Regions from separate parts of the Sphaerisporangium sp. NPDC049002 genome, predicted to be linked through region 2. Evidence: riboswitches for the same ligand, from Rfam matches in the RefSeq annotation. Region 2 holds a riboswitch; the other holds the start of a gene.

Region 1 (5,900 bases), on a different contig from region 2:
CGGCCCGCACCCCGGTCAGCTCCTCGGCCGCCGGGTTCCACTGGCGGACGTACCCCATGCCGTCGAGCACCGCGATGCCGTCCGCGCTGGCGTCGACGACCGCCCGCTCGTGAGCCCGCTGCCGCACGGCCTCCTGGTACGCCATCGCGTTGGCGAGCGCGATGCCGGCGTGCCCGGCCAGCAGCTCAAGCAGCTCAAGCTCGACGTGGCCGGCCTTGCGCTCGGCGAACAGCGCGTACAGCGCCCCGTACGGCCGGCCGCCGACCGCCGCGACGCCGAGCGCGATGGTGTGCAGGCCGGGCAGCTGCGACCAGATCAGATCGTCGAGCACGGCCTGGTCGCCGGTCTCCAGCAGGACGGTCTTCCCGGTCCGCAGCAGCTTGCCCACCAGGCTCGTCCGCAGGTCGGCGGTCGCGCCCCGGAGCCTGTCGGGCAGCCCGTGCGCGCTGACCAGCCGCAGGCGGTCGTCCTCGATCAGAACGAACCCGCCCGCGTCGGCCCCGGTCAACTCGGTGAGGCTTCCCGCGATGCGGTCGAGGACGGATGACAGCTCCAGCTCGGCGTTGATGTCGCCCACCACGTCGGTGAGCCGCCGGACGAGCCTCGCCCTGCGGGCGCCCCGGTCGCGGGCCGCCGAGTCGTTCTCCAGGGAGTGGTAGACGCTCACGTAGCCGAGCAGCGCGCCGGCCTCCGAGCGCAGCGCGCTCAGGTCCACGCCCACGTCGACGAGCGAGCCGTCGCTGCGCAGGCGCTTGGTGCGCAACGAGACGGGCCCTCCCGTGCGGACCCGTTCCAGCACGGCGTTGTGCTCCACCACCAGCTCGTCGGGGACGAGCGGTGCCCTGCGCCCGGTCATGTCGCCCGCGGTCCAGCCGAACAGGCGCTCGGCGGCGGGGTTCCACAACAGGACGGAAAGGTCACGATCGAGGGCTACGACGGCATTCGGGGAACTCGCGAGGACAGCACGGGCAATGCCGTCATCGGCGTTCTCTACCCTGTCGTCACTCATGACCCCCATCGTGCCCGTTTTTGCCCCCGCGTCTTGGCACTTTTGATGTACGAATAGTCGCATTCGTCGGGACTGTACCCTCTCGGGGTCTTCTACGGCGCGCGGCGCGTGGCCGTCGCGGCCGGTGGGACCCTCCGCTCCTATACGCTGCCTGGTAGCGGGACCGGGAGGGGTGCGGCCATGTCGACAGGGGATCTCGAAGCCCTCGTGCGGGTGACCGCTCCCGGCTATGTGGGCGAGACCCCACCCGACGTCGCTTTCGGGATGACCGACACCCCCGTCGGGCGGCTGGCGCTCGCCGTCACCGTGCGCGGCGTGGTCGCGTGCAGCTACGAGAACGAGCACGTCGTCTTCGCGCGCATCACCCGCGAGATCGGCTCGTTCATCGGGCCCGACCCGCGGCGCCTCGATCCGATACGCCGTGAGCTCGACGCGTACTTCTCCGGCAGGCTCAGGGCCTTCACCCTTCCCGTCGACCTCCGGCTGGCCACGCCGTTCGCGCGTACCGTGCTCCAGATGACGATGGCCGTGCCCTACGGAAGCGTCACGACATTTCCCGAAATCGCCGAGCGCATCGGGCGGCCCCAGGCGCTACGCGCGATAGGCAACGCGCTGACCGCCAACCCGGTCTGCGTCATCGTCCCGTGTCACCGGGCGATCGAGTCGCAGGGGCATCCCGGAGGCTACGCCGGAGGCCTCGCCGCCAAGCAGTTCCTCCTCCGCCTCGAAGACCCCGCCCGCTGAACGCCTGCCCGAGCAGCGTCGCCAGCGCGGCGACGACGAACGCGGCGAGCGCGGCGTTCATCCAGACCTGCCGCTCGAAGCCGATCGCGCCTCGGAGCGCCGTCCAGACCGAGTCCCACCACGCCACCGTCGGCGTCGCCGTGACCAGCCAGTACGCCACGAAACCGAGCACCCACGGCACGACCATCCCCCACCGCGAGGGCGCCCCCGCCGAGGTGTCCCACCTGGCGGCCCCGCCGAGCAGGAAGTAGTCGACCACGAGGACGGCGAACATCGGGACGAAGACCGCGCCGATGACGCCGAGGAACGCCCCGTAGGATTTCACGTCGGCGAAGAGCGCGATGACGGTGGTGAGCACGCCGACGACGATCGAGAAGACGCGCCGGTCCACCCTAGGCAGGAGGTTCTGCAGGGACATCGCCGTGGAGTAGACGTTGGCGAACGACTGGTCGGCCTCGCGCAGCACCAGGATTCCGAAGAACAGCCCCCCGAGGGGCACCGCGACGAAGGCGTCCCACACCCGGTCGGGGTCGTTCCCGACCAGGGCCAGCGCGAGGACGCCGATGACCAGGCACGCGACCTGGGCGATCGTGTAGCCGCTGACCACCCCCGCGAAGGCCGCCCGCCCGGACCGCGAGTGCCGCGCGTAGTCGGCCGCCACCGGCACCCAGGAGACCGAGAGCGCGATCACGTAGTCGACGGCCGGGGCGAAGGCGTTCCAGTTCCCGCCTCCGAGGGTGGGTGCCTCGCGCAGCAGCGCCACCGCGAGCCACACCATCGCGACGACCACCCCCGCCGTCACGAACCGCCGGAGCAGGCGGATCGCCCCCAGCGGCCTGATCGTCAGGGCGATGGTCAGCAGCCCCGCCGCCACCACCCACACCCAGTACGGCACCGCGTCACCGAAGATCGCACGCGCCCCGGTGGCGATCACCCACAGCTCGAAGGCCCCCCAGCCGAGCATCTGCACGACGTTCAGGACCGTCGGGACGTACGAAAGCCTGGCCCCGAACAAGCCCCGCAGCAGCACCATCGCCGGCGCGCCTGTGCGCGCGCCCGGCACCGCCGCGAGGCCGACCATCACGGTGCCGATCAGGCTTCCGGCCACGGCCGCGAGGACGGCCGCGCCGAGGCTCAGCGGGACGTCGCCCAGCGGGTTGATCAGGTAGAGGGCCCCCGAGAAGCCGAGGAGGCTCACTCCGAGGTTGGCCCAGAAGGCGCCCTGGTCGAGCAGGCCCAGCGTCTTCGGGGGGGCCTCGTCGAGTGTCAGGGGGACCTCGCCGACGGCGGACGTCATCGCACGCTCCCTACGCCGGCATTACCCGGACAGGTTCATGCGGTCGGCGGCGCGCCCAGTGTCACTGGGAACCGCCCTCTCAGCCCGGTTGCGCCCGAGCTCCCGCGGTATGGATTTTGACCGAATTATTACACTCCGCCGCTAGGCGACGAAGGGCTGCCCCCCGTTTTCGGCCACCATCGGACGGCCGGCCGCGGCCCACGACTGCATGCCGCCACCGACGTTGATCGCCTCTCGGCCCACGTGGTTGAGCCACGCCGCGGCCCTCGCGGACCTGCCTCCGACCCGGCAGACGACGTAGACCGGCACGCCGGCCGGGACCTCGTCGACCCTCTGCTGCAGCGCGCCGAGCGGGATGTGGACGGCCGCCGGAGCGTGCCCCGCCAGCCACTCGTCGGGCTCGCGCACGTCGAGCAGGAAGACATCGTCGGGTACGGCCTTGGCCTCGATCTCAGGGACGTTCATGCCGTTCATTGTCCCCGCTCTGCGAGCTTTCCGTCCGCTAACGGAGGGTTGTCATTACTGACCGAGCGTTGATTTCTCCCCGAGAAGGCCCCGGTGGGCTATTTGAGAAGGCGGGACAGCCTGCGGTCGGCTAGCGGCTTCCCGCCGGTCTGGCACGTCGGGCAGTACTGCAGGGAGGAGTCGGCGAACGACACCTCCCTGATCGTGTCCCCGCACACCTCGCACTGCTGCCCGGCACGCCCGTGGACCCGCAGACCCGACTTCTTCTCGGTCTTGAGATCCTTCGCGGCGATGCCGCGAGAGCGCTCGACGGCCGCCCGCAGCGTGCTGACGATCGACTCGTGCAGGCCCGCCACCGCGTCGTCGGTCAGCGACCCCGCGATCTTGAACGGGGACATCTTGGCCACGTGCAGCACCTCGTCGGAGTAGGCGTTGCCGATGCCGGCGATCACCTTCTGGTCGCGCAGGAGCCCCTTGATGCGGGTGCGGCTGCCGCCGAGGATGCCCTTGAGCACGTCCACGGTGAACTCGGGCGCGAGCGGATCGGGGCCGAGGCTCGCGATGCCGGGAACCTCGCCGGGGTCGCGGACGACGTAGACCGCGAGCCGCTTCTGGGTGCCCGCCTCGGTGAGCTCGAATCCGGGCTGCCTGCCGTCGTCGCCGGGCGCGAACCGCACGCGGGCCGCGAGGGGGCCCTTGCCGGGACGTACGGGCTTGGCCCCGGAGAAGTCGTCGCGCCAGCGGAGCCAGCCGCCACGGGCGAGGTGGGTGATGAAATGGAGCCCGTCGCAGTCGAGGTCGAGGAACTTGCCGTGACGGGCGACACTCGTCACCGTCAGCCCTGCCAGCGAGGTCACCGGCGGGTCCACGGTCTTCAGCGCCTGGAAGGCCACCACGTCGACGGCGGCGACCGGGCGGCCGACGGCCCGTTCGCGCAGGAACTCGGCGAGCGACTCCACCTCGGGAAGCTCGGGCATGCCATCACACTAACCGCTCGCGAGGACCCGCGACGCGCGCCTGGGCGGTACCCACAGCGCGCGTCGCGCCTGCTCCTCGGCTCGGCGCGCGTCCGCTCTCCTCGGCTCGGCGCGCGTGTCGCGCCTACTTGGTGAGGACGTCCTCCGGCACCGGCTTGTCCTCGGCCAGGGCCTTGAAGAGCCGCAGAGCGCGCTCGGTGTCCCACTTCACGACGGAGGCGCCGTTGATCGTGGGCAGCGAGCCCACGGGCACGGCGGTGGCGATCGGATCGCCGCTCATCGCGAGCCCCAGCGACAGCATGTCGAAGGCTCCCGTGCCCGGGTCGACCGCCACCGAATCGGTCGCGCTCATCGCCAGCGGGATCGAGCGGAACGGGTTGACCAGGACGCCCGGGCTCGCGGCCTTCTTCACCACGGCGCCGAAGAACTGGCGCTGGCGCTGGGTGCGGTCGAAGTCGGGCAGCGCGCCGGTCGCGCGGGTGCGGACGTACCCAAGGGCGGTGCCGCCGTCCATGTCCTGGCAGCCCTTCTTGAGGTTGATGCCGGCCTTGTGGTCCTTGATGTTCTGCTTGACGCAGATGTTGACGCCGCCGATCGCGTCCACGATGCCGACGAAGCCGCCGAATCCGATCTCCATGTAGTGGTCGACGCGGATGTCGGTGACCTTCTCGACCGTCTTGGTCAGCAGCTTGGGGCCGCCGAAGGCGTACGCGGCGTTCAGCTTGTCGCTGCCGTGCCCGTCGATGGGGACGTAGGAGTCGCGGGGCAGGCTGACGAGGGTGGGCTTGCCGCCACCGCTCGGGATGTGCAGGAGCATCATCGTGTCGGTGCGCTTGCCGACAGCCCGGCCGGTGGCGAGCTTCTTGCGCTGGGCGGCCGTCAGCCCGGCCCGGCTGTCGGAGCCGACCAGCAGCCAGTCTTCGCCGGGGGTGGCAGCGGGACGGCCGTCATAGTCGGTGAGCGACTCGACGCTGGTGATGCGGGAGTTGATCCAGAAGAACCCGACCAGGCCGAGCACGAGCAGCACCACCAGCAGGATCACGAGGATCCTGACCACCAGACGGCCCGTCCGCCTCGGGCCGCGGGCCTTCGGCTCGGCGGCCCCGGGGCCGCCGGACGGATGCGTCTTGGGCGTCTCCGGGCTCGACAGGGGCCGGATCGGCGCCTGGCCGGACCGCGGCTTGCCGTACACGCGCGATCTCCCCTTGGAGGGCTCTCCGGAAGCCGGTGCCTCCCCGCCTCCGGGGAAGGCCTGCTGGCGGGTTCGCTCCTCGTCCTCGGAGCCGGCCCGGCCGCCCCGGTCACGCGAGCCCTGCGGGAAGCGGTGCGCCGGCTGACCCGCCGAGTAGGGCTCGTCACCGTCCCCGCCCGCCGGCGGATACGCCCCTTCGCCTCCGGCTCCGGCCGG
Region 2 (5,900 bases):
TGGCGTGGCGCGGGCGGGGAGGAAGACCCCGCGATCTACACCGCGGCGGCGTCGCTGGAGCTGCTCCAGGCGAGCGCGCTGATCCACGACGACGTGATGGACGCGAGCGACCTGCGCCGTGGCAAGCCCGCCGCGCACCGGCGGTTCCAGGCCATGCACGAGGAGTCCGGCTGGCGGGGCTCGTCGGTCCAGTTCGGCGAGGGGGCGGCGGTGCTCCTGGGCAGCCTGCTGCTGGTCTGGTCGAGCGAGATGTGGCGTACGAGCGGCCTGCCGGCCGAGGCGCTCGCCGCGGCAGAGCCGGTACACGACCTCATGCGCACGGAGCTGATGTGCGGGCAGTACCTCGACCTGCTGGAGCAGGCGCACGGGGACAACACCTTCGACAGCGCGCTGAGGGTCGCCCTCCACAAGAGCGGCAAGTACTCCGTGGAGCAGCCACTGCGCCTCGGCCTGCTGCTCGCCGCGCGCGGTCAGGAGCCGTGGCTCGACCGGCTGTGCGTGGAGTACGGCCAGAAGGTCGGCATCGCCTTCCAGCTCCGCGACGACGTCCTCGGCGTGTTCGGCGACCCGGCGGAGACCGGCAAACCGGCGGGCGACGACCTGCGCGAGGGCAAGCGCACCATGCTGATCGCCCGCACGCTCTCGGCCGCGTCCGACGGGCAGGCCGCCGACGTGCGGCGGCTGCTCGGAGACTCCGGCCTGGACGCGGCCGGCGTCGAGCGGCTTCGCGAGATCATCGAGGAGACCGGGGCGCTGACGGCGAGCGAGGAGACGATCAAGCGCTACCTGGACGACGCGCTGAGCTCGCTGGAGCGCGCGCCGATCACCGGCGAGGCCCGCGACGCCCTCGCCGAGCTGGCGGTGGCCGCCACCTCGCGCCGGAGCTGAGCCCACGACGGGCCGTACGGCACCGCAAGGCCGGGGTCAGCACCGCAAGGCCCAGGTCCGTAACGCAAGGCCCAGGTCCGTAACGCAAGGCCCAGGTCCGTAACGCTAGGCCCAGGTCAGCAGCGCGAAGCTCGGGTCGGTGCGGCGCGAGGGCGCCGTGAGCCGGGGTGTCAGGCCGCCGCGAGGCGGCGGGCGAACTCGGCGGCCGCCGCGCCCGGGTCGTCGGCCTCGGTGATGGCCCGTACGACCACGACGCGCGTCACGCCGTACGACATCACCTCGTCCAGCGTGGAGAGGTCGATGCCGCCGATGCCGAACCACGGCCGGTCGGTGTCCAGCGCCGCCGCGTGCTTCAGCAGGCCGGGCCCCGGCGCGAAACGCCCGGGCTTGGTCGGCGTCGGCCAGATCGGCCCGCAGCAGAAGTAGTCGACGCCTTCCTCGGCCGCCGCCGCGGACGCCTCCGCGTCGCTGTGGGTGGACCGCCCGATCAGGATGTCCGGCCCGAGCAGCTCGCGCGCCACGGCCACGGGAAGGTCGTCCTGCCCGAGGTGGAGCACGTCGGGACGCGCCGCGTAGGCGATGTCGGCCCTGTCGTTGACCGCGAGCAGGGTCCCGTGCCTGTCGCAGGCCGCGCGGAACACCTCAAGGAGCGCGAGCTCCTCGCGGGCCTCCAGGCCCTTCTCGCGCAACTGGACGATGTCCACACCGCCCGCGAGGACGGCGTCGAGGAACCGGTCTAGATCGCCCTGGCGGCGGCGCCCGTCGGTGCAGAGGTAGAGCCTGGCGTCAGAAACCGAGCGCCTGGGCACGCCTCTTCACCTCGGTGTGGCGGCCCGCGACGATCGCGTCGATCGGGGCCCCCGGCAGGGAGTCGTCGGCGGTGAACAGCCACCGCAGGGCCTCGACGTCGTCGTAGCCCGCGTCGGACAGGACCGTCAGCGTCCCTGGGAGGCCCTTCACCACGTCGTCTCCGGCGATGAAGGCCGCGGGGACCTCCGGCTCGGATCCGCCCCGCCGGACTCCGATGAGCCTTTTGTCCTTGAGAAGCTGCTTGGCACGCCCGGCACTCAGCCCGAGCCGCCTGCCCACTTCCGTGAGGGGGAGCCACTCTCCCACCAACTGGTCGGTTTCCCGGTCGATCTGCGCAACAGAAAGCGTCACGGAACCACAACTACCACGTCGTGCCTCTTCTCAAACACCCCACAGGGGGTCACAAGCAGTCACGCAAGGGTACCGAGGGGTCCATCGCGCGATCCACATCGAGCCTTTGCCCGCCCTCGACGATACGGCGGCCCTGCACCAGGTCACGGGGACGGTCGACGGTAAGAATAGCGGCCATCCGGTGGTCGTCGGTCAGCCAGCACGCCGCCCACTTGCGGTCGGTGGCGGGATCGCCGCGCAGCACCAGCCGGGCGCCGTCGTGGTGGCCGGCGTACTGCAGCATGCGGCCGAACTGCTCGGACCAGAAGTAGGGGACCGGGTCGTAGACGGCGGTCTCGCCCAGCAGCGTGGCCACGGCCGTCTCGGGCGCGTTCAGCGCGGTGTCCCAGTGCTCGACGCGCATGCGGCGGCCGAAGCGCCGTGACCACCAGTTCGCGCAGTCGCCGACCGCCACCACGCCCTCCATCGAGGTGCGCAGGTGCTCGTCGACCACGACGCCGTTGTCGATCTCCACGCCGGAGCCCGCGAGCCACCCGACGGTGGGCCGCACGCCGACGCCGGTCACCACCACGTCGGCGGGGATCCACGAGCCGTCCATCATGGTCAGGCCGCCCGGGTCGACCGAGCCGACCATCGTGCCGAGCCTGAGGTCGATGCCCGCCTCGGCGTACCAGGGCACGGTGCGCCCGCCCACCTCGGTGCCGAGGGCGACGGCCAGCGGTGACTGGGCGGCCTCGACGACGGTCACCTCGCATCCGGCGCGGCGCGCCGCCGTGGCGACCTCGGCGCCGATCCAGCCCGCGCCGACGACCACCACGCGGGCGCCGGGGACCAGCAGTTCCCGCAGGGCGAGCGCGTCGTCGATGGTGCGGAGCACGTGCTGGGCGCCCTCGCCGCGCAGCCTGATGGGCGAGGCGCCGGTGGCGATGATCAGGCCGTCGTACTCCAGCTCGCCTTCCGTGGTCTCCAGCGCGCCGTGGCGCAGGCCCTTGGCCGACACGCTGGTGCGCAGGTCGACGTCGAGGGCGCCGAGGTCGGAGTCGACGACCGTGGAATCCAGGTCGCCGAGCAGCACGGCCTTCGACAAGGGGGGACGATCGTAGGGGCGATGGTTCTCATCTCCGACCAGAGTGACGCGTCCTCGGTACCCGCGCGCCCGCAGCGCCTCGACACTCCGCACGCCGGCCAGTCCGGCTCCGACCACCACGACATGATTCACATCCTGACCCTAAGCGGCCAGCCGGGTAACTCGCCAACGGCGATTTGGTAACGAATTGGCTCACTATCGCGCACAGGCAGTAATGAGAACACTCAAGCAGGTGCGCAAGTCGTACGGAGGCAGGAATAGGCTGGTGTCGTCAGCACGCGCGGGAGTCCGGCGAGACCGGGCTGAGAGGAGGGCTCACGGCCCTCGACCGCCAGAAACCTGATCCGGATCATGCCGGCGAAGGGAGCGGGACCTTTGGTGGACACGCACGCGGACGTGGTCGTCGTGGGCGGGGGTGTGATCGGCCTGTCGGTCGCCTGGCGCGCCGCCCAGCGCGGGCACGCGGTGACCGTGGTGGACCCGGCGCCCGGCTCGGGCGCCTCACACGCGGCGGCGGGGATGCTCGCCCCGGTGAGCGAGGTCACCTACACCGAGGAGCCCCTGCTCCGGCTCGGCCTCGCGTCCCTGGCCCGCTGGCCCGGCTTCGCCGCCGAGCTGGCCGGCGAGTCCGGGATGGACGTCGACTACCGCACCGACGGCACCCTGGACGTCGCCTTCGGCGCCGACGACCTCGCGGCGCTCGGCGAACTGGCCGGCTTCATGGAGAAGCTCTCGCTCCCCGTGGAACGCCTGACGGGGCGCGAGTGCCGCCGCGCCGAGCCGATGCTCGCCCCCTCGGTCCGCGGCGGCGTCCTCGCTCCGGGGGACGCCTGGGTGGATCCGCGCCGGGTGACGGCCGCGCTGCTCGCCGCGCTCTCGCGCCGGGGGGTGGGCATGGTCGCCGACCGCGTCACTGGCTTCGCCGTCGAGGGCGACGCGGTGCGCGGGGTACGGCTGGCGGGCGGCGGGGCGATCGCCGCGGACCAGGTGGTGCTGGCCGCCGGAGCCTGGTCGGGATCCCTGGACGGCCTGCCTCCGGAGGTCCTCCCGCCGGTGCGCCCCGTCAAGGGCCAGATCATGCGGCTGCGCGGCGCTCCGGGGTTCCTCGGCCGCTGTGTGCGCGGGGTGGTCCACGGGTCCAGCGCGTACATGGTGCCGCGCGGCGACGGGGAGATCGTGCTCGGGGCCACCCAGGAGGAGATGGGGTTCGACACCCGCGTGACCGCCGGAGCCCTGTGGGAGCTGCTGCGCGACGCGCGCGAGCTCGTACCGGGCGTCACCGAGCTGGAGGTGACCGGCCTGTCCGCCGGCCTGCGCCCGGGGACCCCCGACAACCTCCCGGTCATCGGGCGGACCACGCTCCCGGGGCTCGTGCTGGCCACCGGCCACCACCGCGGCGGCGTCCTGCTCTGTCCCCTGACCGCCGACCTCGTCGCCGGGGAACTGGCTCCGGACGCCGGGGAGCCGGCCCCGGACGCCGGCCCCGGCCACGAAGGGGGGCTCCCTCCCGGCCACGATCCGGCCGGACGGCCCGGCCCGGCCTTCGCGGCGATCTGCTCGCCCCTGCGTTTCGGCGGGGCGCGGCACAAGGACATCACCGGCCCTCACCGATGGACGAAGGAGGAACGGGGCTCCTCCCCCGGCCGCCGGCCGGGGTCTCCCGCCCCGGAAGCGCGATGAGAGTGACCATCAACGGCTCCCCCCACGACCTGCCCCCCGGCACCACCGTCGCCCAGGCCGTCCAGACGCTGACCTCGGCCGTCGCCGGGGTCGCGGTCGCCCTGAACGACGAGGTCGTGCGGCGGGGCGCGTGGCAGTCGACCCCGCTCGGCGAGAACGACCGCGTCGAGGTGCTCACGGCGGTGCAGGGTGGCTGACCGGCGAGACACGAGCCCCGTCCTTGCGACCGGCGAGCGGCGTGAGGGCCCCGTCACCGTCGACGCGGACCCCATGGACGACGCGCTGGTCCTCGGCGGCGAGAAGTTCCGCTCGCGCCTGATCATGGGAACGGGCGGCGCCCCGTCCCTTGAGGTGCTGGACCAGGCGCTGGCCGCGTCCGGCACCGAGATCACCACGGTGGCGATGCGGCGCCTGGACCCGGCTTCGCGGGGGTCGGTGCTCGACGTCCTGCGCGACCGGGGCGTGAGGGTGCTGCCCAACACCGCCGGCTGCTTCACGGCCGGCGAGGCGGTGCTGACCGCGCGCCTGGCCCGCGAGGCGCTCGGCACCGACTGGGTGAAGCTGGAGGTGATCAGCGACGAGCGCACCCTGCTGCCGGACCCGATCGAGACCTTCGACGCCGCCGAGAGGCTGGTGGCCGACGGATTCGTGGTGCTGCCCTACATCGGGGACGACCCGGCGCTCGCGCGGCGGCTGGAGCAGGCGGGGTGCGCGGCCGTGATGCCCCTCGGCGCGCCGATCGGCTCGGGGCTCGGGATCCGCAACCCGCACAACATCGAGCTCATCGTGGAGGCGGCGGGCGTCCCTGTCATCCTGGACGCCGGCATCGGCACGGCGAGCGACGCGGCCCTGGCGATGGAGCTCGGATGCGACGCGGTCCTGCTCGCCAGCGCGGTGACGCGGGCCCGCAGGCCCGGCCTGATGGCGGGGGCTATGCGCGACGCCGTCACGGCGGGTCGTAGGGCGCGCCTGGCGGGCCGGATACCCCGGCGCCGGTACGCTGAGGCGTCCTCGCCGGCCGTCGAACCGGTCGGCGGAGAGCCATCAACGCCTTCCTGACGGGAAAACATGTCGGCATCGGTTT

The links. Region 2 has a riboswitch for thiamine pyrophosphate ahead of thiO (glycine oxidase ThiO). Riboswitches for the same ligand answer to the same signal wherever they lie in the genome.
Region 1: it holds a riboswitch for thiamine pyrophosphate, as region 2 does, so the genes downstream of both, AB0B89_RS15625 (cytosine permease) here and thiO (glycine oxidase ThiO) in region 2, are expected to answer to the same signal.

The regions. Positions count from the first base shown of each region.
Region 1 covers NZ_JBEZFH010000064.1:21,604-27,503, forward strand. Annotated here, with positions in the region: gene AB0B89_RS15615 (PAS domain S-box protein) at 1-1,009, opposite strand, end outside; gene AB0B89_RS15620 (methylated-DNA--[protein]-cysteine S-methyltransferase) at 1,190-1,753, shown strand; gene AB0B89_RS15625 (cytosine permease) at 1,644-3,050, opposite strand; TPP riboswitch at 3,041-3,167, opposite strand; gene AB0B89_RS15630 (rhodanese-like domain-containing protein) at 3,192-3,524, opposite strand; gene AB0B89_RS15635 (DNA-formamidopyrimidine glycosylase family protein) at 3,614-4,492, opposite strand; gene AB0B89_RS15640 (LCP family protein) at 4,617-5,900, opposite strand, start outside.
Region 2 covers NZ_JBEZFH010000089.1:921-6,820, reverse strand. Annotated here, with positions in the region: gene AB0B89_RS18965 (polyprenyl synthetase family protein) at 1-888, shown strand, start outside; gene thiE (thiamine phosphate synthase) at 1,059-1,697, opposite strand; gene AB0B89_RS18955 (Rv2175c family DNA-binding protein) at 1,675-2,049, opposite strand; gene AB0B89_RS18950 (FAD-dependent oxidoreductase) at 2,099-3,268, opposite strand; TPP riboswitch at 3,407-3,519, shown strand; gene thiO (glycine oxidase ThiO) at 3,515-4,816, shown strand; gene thiS (sulfur carrier protein ThiS) at 4,813-5,013, shown strand; gene AB0B89_RS18935 (thiazole synthase) at 5,087-5,875, shown strand.